2 linked regions of the Promicromonospora sukumoe genome follow. The protein of the gene in region 2 interacts with the protein of the main gene of each other region in a pairwise test. Links are inferred from orthologs where the notes say so. Each region holds a gene or a part of one and is shown on either strand. Other genes may lie near its edges.

What was found. Proteins that work in one complex are often made in the same cells at the same time.
Region 1: the proteins of FHX71_RS21240 (region 2) and ndk interact in binary tests that used the Escherichia coli proteins (3 or more experiments, as listed by UniProt). The link is inferred for Promicromonospora sukumoe from one-to-one orthologs.

What each region holds. Positions count from the first base shown.
Region 1 is NZ_JACGWV010000001.1:840,050-843,758, forward strand. What follows is about bases 765-3,709. They hold ndk (nucleoside-diphosphate kinase), read left to right. Parts: upstream 765-1,972; coding sequence 1,973-2,446; downstream 2,447-3,709. Other genes in these bases: FHX71_RS03755 (MDR family MFS transporter), read left to right, coding at 765-1,448; FHX71_RS03760 (DUF4233 domain-containing protein), read left to right, coding at 1,445-1,885; smc (chromosome segregation protein SMC), read left to right, coding at 2,557-3,709. In the rest of the region: more of FHX71_RS03755, read left to right, coding at 1-764. UniProt on the Escherichia coli protein: Major role in the synthesis of nucleoside triphosphates other than ATP. The ATP gamma phosphate is transferred to the NDP beta phosphate via a ping-pong mechanism, using a phosphorylated active-site intermediate.
Region 2 is NZ_JACGWV010000002.1:937,180-941,488, reverse strand. What follows is about bases 1,529-4,309. They hold FHX71_RS21240 (5-formyltetrahydrofolate cyclo-ligase), read right to left. Parts: upstream 3,351-4,309; coding sequence 2,706-3,350; downstream 1,529-2,705. Other genes in these bases: FHX71_RS21230 (hypothetical protein), read left to right, coding at 4,250-4,309; FHX71_RS21235 (GNAT family N-acetyltransferase), read left to right, coding at 3,578-4,189; FHX71_RS21245 (penicillin acylase family protein), read left to right, coding at 1,529-2,564. Outside these bases: more of FHX71_RS21245, read left to right, coding at 6-1,528. UniProt on the Escherichia coli protein: Involved in the removal of 5-formyltetrahydrofolate.

The DNA.
Region 1 (3,709 bases), on a different replicon or contig from region 2:
ACGGGCGGCGCTGGCCGTTCCTGGTGGCCGTCGCCCTGTTCGTCGTGGCCTCGCTCGGCGGCGGCATGGCGCAGTCCTTCGAGGCCCTCGTGGCCTGGCGCGCCGTGCAGGGCCTCGGCGGCGGTGGCCTGATGATCCTGTCGCAGGCGATCATCGCCGACATCATCCCGGCGTCAGACCGCGGCAAGTACATGGGCCCGATGGGCGCCCTGTTCGGCATCTCCGCCGTCGCCGGCCCGCTGCTCGGCGGCTGGCTCACCGACGGCCCCGGCTGGCGCTGGACCTTCTGGATCAACGTCCCGATCGGCATCGCCGCCTGGTTCATCGCGTACTTCGCGCTCAAGCTGCCCTCGCACCGCTCGGGCCGGCCCACCGACTGGGGCGGCATCCTGACCATGGCGCTCGGCACCACCGGCATCGTGCTGCTGACGAGCTGGGAGTCGCTCGGCAACGACGGCTACGACTGGTCGGACCCGACGCTGCTCGGCCTGCTGCTCGGCACCGCCGTCATGGTCGGCCTGTTCGTCTTCATCGAGAACCGCGTGGCGGAGCCGCTCATCCCGCTGCGCCTGTTCAAGAACCGCACGTTCACCATCACCACGCTCATCGGCCTGGTGCTCGGCATGGGCATGTTCTCCGCCATGGCGATGCTGCCGACCTTCCTCCAGATGTCCGCCGGCGCGGGCGTCACGGAGTCGGGCCTGCTGATGCTCCCGATGATGGCCGGCGTCATGCTGACGTCGATCGTCTCCGGCTTCGCGATCTCGAAGACGGGCCGCTACAAGATGTACCCGGTGGTCGGCCTCGCGGTCACGATCCTCGGCATGATCTGGCTGACCCGCCTCGAGGGCGGCATGTCGCTGTGGCTGTTCGGCGCCATGATCTTCGTGCTCGGCGCCGGCATGGGCCTGATCATGCAGACCATCGTGCTCGCCGTGCAGAACTCGGTGGACCCGAAGGAGCTCGGCACCGCGACGTCGTCGAACAACTTCTTCCGGGAGATCGGCGCGGCCGTCGGCACCGCCGCGTTCACCACGGTGTTCACGTCGCGCCTGACGGACAACCTGCAGGGCGTCTTCGAGGGCCTGCCGGAGGGTGCGGCCCCTGGGAGCGGCGGCTCCAGCCTGACGCCGGCGCTCGTCGAGCAGCTTCCCGAGCCGCTGCGCAGCGGCGTCGTGGACGCCTTCGCCGACTCGCTCGCCCCGGCCTTCTGGTACCTCGTGCCGCTGGTCGCCGTCGGCCTCGTGCTCGCGTTCTTCCTCAAGGAGGTCAAGCTGTCCAACCAGGCCGGCATGGTCGCCCGCGGTGAGGCGGTCATGGAGGGCGCGCCGGAGCCGGTCGCCCAGGCTTCCGGCGTCGCCGTCCTGGATCGCGACGCCTCGTCCGACGGCGGTTACGACGGCGGCCGGGACGAGGACCGCAGGGAGACGGATATCCTGAACCGGTGAGCAAGGACCAACCCGCCCCCGGCGACCGCATCAAGGCCAAGAAGTCCGCGCTGGTGCAGTTCACCTCCACCACGCTGCTGCTCGAGGTGTTCCTCGTGATCTTCGCGACGATGGTGGTGTGGGCCCTGCGCGACTCCGAGTTCGGGCGCGGCCCGCTGCGCATCGACTCGGGCGCCGCGGTCTGGGCGCTCGGCGGGGTGCTGTGCCTGGTGCTCGTGATCCTGTCGCGGGCCCAGGGCACGACGGCGGGGCGGGCGGCGGGGACCGTCGCCCAGGTGCCGGTGCTCGCGATGGGCCTGCTGCTGCCGATGATGTACTTCGTCGGCGGGATCTTCGTGGTCCTGTGGTTCTACGCGCTGCGGCTCGGCTCGCGCGTGGACCGCGAACGGGCGGAGTACGACGCCGCCCACCCGGAGACGGCGCCCAACGTCTCTTGAATCAACCTGTCAGACGCTCAGGTCACCCCGGTGACCTGAGCGTCTGACGCGTTCGGGGAGGGCCCGCGGCCCCGATATGGTTGCCCCATGACCGACGTCGCAGAGAAGACCCTGCCCACGGAGGCCTCGACGCAGCCCGTGGCCGAGCGCACCCTCGTCCTCGTCAAGCCGGACGGCGTCCGCCGCGGCCTGTCGGGCGAGGTCCTGCGCCGCATCGAGACCAAGGGCTACACGCTCCGTGCCGTGGAGCTCAAGCACGCCACGACCGAGCTGCTGGCCGCGCACTACGCCGAGCACGAGGGCAAGCCGTTCTACGCCTCCCTGGTCGAGTTCATGATGTCGGGCCCGGTCCTGGCCGTCGTGGCCGAGGGCGAGGGCGTCATCCCCGGCTTCCGCTCCCTGGCCGGCGCGACCAACCCGACCGACGCCGCCCCCGGCACCATCCGTGGCGACCTGGGCCGTGACTGGGGCACCAAGGTGCAGCAGAACCTCGTGCACGGCTCGGACTCCCCGGAGTCCGCGGCGCGCGAGATCTCGCTCTGGTTCCCCGAGCTGGGCTGACCCGCCCCGCACTTCCCGCCGAAGCGGCACCCTGCTGAGTCCGGGTGCCGCTTCGCCGTATCCCTGTGTACGTCCGACGTTCAGCACCTCTTCACCGTTAGGCTCTCCGCGTGCACCTCAAGACGCTCACGCTCCGGGGCTTCAAGTCCTTCGCGTCGGCGACCACCCTCGAGCTCGAGCCGGGCATCACCTGCGTGGTGGGCCCGAACGGCTCCGGCAAGTCCAACGTGGTCGACGCGCTCTCCTGGGTCATGGGCGAACAGGGTGCCAAGTCGCTCCGCGGCGGCAAGATGGACGACGTCATCTTCGCCGGCACGTCCGGCCGCGCGCCCCTGGGCCGCGCCGAGGTCGCGCTGACGATCGACAACACCGACGGCGCACTGCCGATCGACTACACCGAGGTCACGATCTCCCGCACGCTGTTCCGCAGCGGTGGTTCCGAGTACGCGATCAACGGCAACAGCTGCCGCCTGCTGGACATCCAGGAGCTCCTGAGCGACTCCGGCATCGGCCGCGAGATGCACGTCGTGGTGGGGCAGGGCCAGCTCGACGCCGTCCTGCGCGCGACGCCGGAGGAGCGGCGCGGCTTCATCGAGGAGGCCGCGGGCGTCCTCAAGCACCGCAAGCGCAAGGAGAAGGCGCTCCGCAAGCTCGACGCGATGCAGGGCAACCTGGCGCGCCTGGGCGACCTGACCGCCGAGCTGCGGCGCCAGCTCGGGCCGCTCGGCCGGCAGGCCGAGGCGGCCCGCAAGGCGCAGACCGTGCAGCGCGACCTGCGGGACGCGAAGTCCCGCCTGCTCGCCGACGACCTGGCCCAGCTCACCGCGCAGCTCGAGCAGGAGAGCGCGGACGAGCGGTCGCTCAAGCAGCGGCAGGCCGAGACCGAGGCGGCGCTGACCGAGGCGCGCGGCATGCTGGCCCGGCTCGAGGCCGCGACGTCGGCCGAGTCGCAGCAGGTCAGCCAGGCGGGCGACACCGTCTTCGCGCTGTCCCAGACCCGGGAGCGGCTGCGCAGCCTCCAGTCCCTGGCGGGGGAGCGCGCCCGCCTGCTCGGCACGTCGGAGCCCGCCCACCAGGGCCAGGACCCCGACGACCTCGAGGCGCAGGCCGCCCGCTCCCGCGCGAGCGAGGAGGAGCTGGCCACCGAGGTCGCCATCGCGCGCGAGACGGTCGAGTCCGCCGTCGACGTCCGGGCCGAGGCCGAGGCGGCCGCCCAGGCCGCCGAGCGGACGCACGCCGCGCTGCTGCGCGCCGCCGCCGACC
Region 2 (4,309 bases):
AGTTCCTGGTCGGTACGACCATCGTCGTCGTACTGGCGCTGGTCGCCGTGACGACCTTCGGCTGGCTCACCGGGCGCCGTCCGCTCCCGGAGTACTCGGGGGAGGTGCAGGTCGAGGGGCTGAGCTCGGACGTCCGCGTGAGTCGCGACGCCCAGGGCGTGCCGCAGATCTACGCGGACAACGCCGAGGACCTGTTCCGCGCCCAGGGCTACGTGCACGCGCAGGACCGCTTCTTCGAGATGGACTACCGCCGTCACGTGACCGCGGGCCGGCTGGCCGAGCTCGTCGGCAACAACGAGGACGCGATCCAGGCCGACATGGTCACGCGCACCTTCGGCTGGCGGCACGTCGCGGAGGAGGAGTTCAACATCCTCGACGACACGACCCGCCAGTACCTCCAGGCCTACGCGGACGGCGTGAACGCCTACCTCGCGGACCGCAGCCCCGGCGAGACGGCCGTGGAGTACACGGTGCTCGACGTCAGCGTCGAGGTGAACGAGCCCGAGCCGTGGGACCCGATCGACTCGCTCGCCTGGCTCAAGGCCATGGCCTGGGACCTGCGCGGCAACTACGACGAGGAGCTCGACCGCGCCCTGGCGTACAGCACCCTCGGCGACGCGTCGCGCGTGGCGGAGCTGTTCCCGGCGTACTCCGGCACCGGCAACGCGCCGATCCTCGACCCCGCCGAGGCGGGCGCGCAGGCGAACGCCCCGGCCGGCGCCGGGACGGCGTCCGCCACCAAGGAGGTGTACCAGAGTGCCGGCCTGGCCGACGCCCTGGAGTCCGCGCAGAAGGCGCTCGACGCCGTGCCGGTGCAGATCGCGCGCGGTGAGGGCACCGGCTCGAACTCGTGGGTGGTGTCGGGGCAGTACACGGAGTCGGGCAAGCCGCTGCTGGCCAACGACCCGCACCTCGACCTCGCCGCCCCGGGCATCTGGGCGCAGGTCGGCCTGCACTGCAACCAGGTGGGCCCGGAGTGCCCGTTCGACGTGTCGGGCTTCTCCTTCTCCGGCTTCCCGGGCGTGATCATCGGCCACAACGCCGACATCTCCTGGGGCCTGACCAACATGGGCGCCGACGTCACCGACTTCTTCATCGAGCGCGTCCGCAACGACACGTACCTGCGTGGCGCGGACAAGTGGGTCCCGATGGAGAAGGAGACCGAGGTGATCCGGGTCGACGGCGGCAGCCCCATCGACCTGGAGGTCCGGCGCACCGTGCACGGTCCGATCGTGTCGACCGTCATGGACGAGGCGCAGATGGACGCCGTGGCCGGCTCGCCCACCGAGACCGGCACCGAGCTGGGCCAGTACGAGATCTCGCTGCAGTGGACGGCGCTCGAGCCGGGCCACACCGCCGACGCCGTGTTCGACATGAACAAGGCGAAGACCCCCGCGGACATGAAGGCGGCGGCCGCCAAGTTCGAGGTCCCGGCGCAGAACATCGTGTACGCGACGACGGACGGGCACATCGGCTACCAGGCGCCGGGCAAGATCCCGGTGCGCGCGGTCGTGCCCGGCGCCGTCGAGTCGGACGGCACCTGGCCGCGGCCCGGCTGGGACCCCCGGTACGACTGGACCGGCTACGTGGACCCGGCGCAGATGCCGGGCGTCGTGGACCCGAAGGAGGGCTTCATCGTCGCGGCGAACCAGGCCGTGCTGCCGGGCGACAACGGGCCGTTCATCAGCCGCGACTGGGACTACGGGTACCGCTCCGAGCGCATCCGCACCCTGATCTCGGACCGGATCGCGGAGGGCCGCAAGCTCACGGCCGCCGACATGTCCGAGTTCCAGATGGACCAGTGGAGCGTGTTCGCGGACACCCTGGTGCCCGTGCTGCTCGAGGTGGACCTCCCCGCCGGCTACGACTCGGACGGCCAGGCGCTCCTGGCCGACTGGGACAAGTCGATGGACGCCGACTCCGCCGCCGCGGCCTACTTCGCGGCCGTGTGGCGCAACCTGCTGCGCACCACGTTCAACGACGAGCTCCCGGAGTCCATGTGGCCCGACGGCGGCAGCCGCTGGCTCGCCGTCATCCAGGGCATGCTCGACGACCCGAACGACGCCTTCTGGGACGACCAGTCCACGGTGGCCGTCGTCGAGAGCCGTGACCAGGTCCTCACGCAGGCGCTGGTCAGCGCCCGCCAGGACCTCACGGTCGAGCTCGGCAAGGACACCAGCGACTGGCAGTGGGGCACGCTGCACCAGCTCCGGCTGCGGCACCTCGTGCTCGGCGGCCCCGGAATCCCGGCGCCGATCGCGACCTACATGAACCCGGCGCCGGTCAAGGTGGGCGGCGGCTCGTCGATCGTGAACGCCACCTCGTGGGACGCGGCCAGCGGCAGCTTCGAGGTGACCGCCGGCCCGTCGATGCGCATGGTCGTGGACCTCGCGGACCTGGACGCCTCCACCTGGGTGGTCGTGACCGGCGCGTCCGCGCACCCGGCGTCACCGCACTACGACGACCAGCTCAGCGCCTGGGCGGCAGGGGAGACCTTCCCGTGGCCGTTCAGCCCCGAGGCCGTCGAGGGCGCGTCGGAGGACGAGCAGACCCTGACGCCGTAGCGACGTCGGGCTCGTTCGCCGGTCGAGCGCCTTCGCCGGTCGAGCTTGTCGAGACCTCACCAGGTCTCGACAAGCTCGACCAGCGGTTTGGCTCGACCGGCGGTTTGGCTCGGCCGGCGGACCTGCTCGACCAGCCCGGCGTCAGCCCAGCCAGCGCCAGTCGGCCGGGGTCGCGACGGCGTGGACCGGGATGTCGTGGTCCTCGCGCGGCAGCGGGTGGTCCGCGGCGTCGTACACCTCTTCGGGGAAGACGACGGCGACGACCTTGGCGCCCGGCCGCAGGTGGGTCAGGGCGCGGTCGTACCAGCCGCCGCCCTGCCCGAGCCGCACCCCACGGGAGTCGACGGCGAGGGCGGGCGCGAGGACGACGTCGGCCAGCTTGACGGCGTCGGTGCCCAGCGCGGGGCCGCCCGGCTCGGGCGGCCGGCCCGGAGCGCGCTCCAGCAGGTCGTCGGGGCCGGTGTAGTCCGCCCAGTCGCGCGCGAGGCCGGCGCCGAGCACCGGGAGCAGCGCGCGGACGCCGCGGTCCGCCAGCCGGTCCAGGAGCGGCAGCATGTCGGGCTCCGCGCTGCGGGCCGCGTACGCCGCGACGCACCCGGCGTCGCGCACCTCGGGAATGGACTCGATGACGTCGGCGAGGGCCGAGGCCGCCTCTGCCCGCCGTCGGGCGGACCGCAGGCCACGCTGGGCGCGGATCGCGCGACGGAGCTCCTCCTTGGCGTCACCTGTCTCCATGCCGGGGTGGACGGGGTACGGCTGTGGCGTCGGAACAGAGATGCCGCTCATGACCGCTATTGTGCCAAGACTCCGAGACTGGATTGTTACGAACAGCGCAACAAGAAGGCGAGAACATGACCGAGCGGCTGCTCGACGGGTCCCAGGCCACCGAGCGTGGTAGACCCTCCTCCAGCGAGGGATACGTCATGGGACGTGGCAGGGGGCGAACGATGTTGCCGTCGAGTAAGTCGGACGTGCCGGAAGGCACCACGGGAAAGTTTGTGAAGGGGTGGACGGTGGCCAAGCCATGGCCGGTGACGCTGCGTGAGGACACACCGACGGGGACGGTCGTGCTGCGTCCGCTCCGGCGCCGGGACGCTACCGACTGGTCGCGGCTCCGGGCGGAGAACGCGGCCTGGCTGGAGCGCTGGGAGGCGACGTCGCCCGGTGCGAACCGCTACATCGCCTCGACGTTCGGCGAGTACGTGCGGTCCCTCTCGGCGCAGGCCCGTGCCGGCACGTCGCTCCCCTTCGGGGTGGAGCTCGACGGCGCGCTCGTGGGCCAGCTGACGGTCGCCTCGATCACCTGGGGCTCCATGTGCTCCGCGAGCATCGGCTACTGGGTCAGCCAGAGCGTCGCCGGGCGCGGCGTGATCCCGACCGGCGTCGCGATGGCCACGGACTACGCCTTCTTCCTGGGGCTGCACCGCATCGAGATCAACATCCGGCCCGAGAACAAGCCGAGCCTCCGCGTCGTCGAGAAGCTGGGCCTGCGGGACGAGGGCGTGCGCGAGCGGTTCCTGCACATCCAGGGCCAGTGGCGCGACCACCGCACCTTCGCGGTCACCCGCGAGGAGGTTCCCGAGGGGCTGCTCGCGCGCTGGCAGCGCCTGCGCGAGGCCCTGTAACGGTGGGACACGCCGTGCGTGCTGCGGCCGGGTGTGGCGATGCTCGCCTAACGTCGTGTCGTGGAATCGACCGCGGGACTCACAGCCGTAGCGCTGTTCGTCCTGTGGCTGGGCTACTGG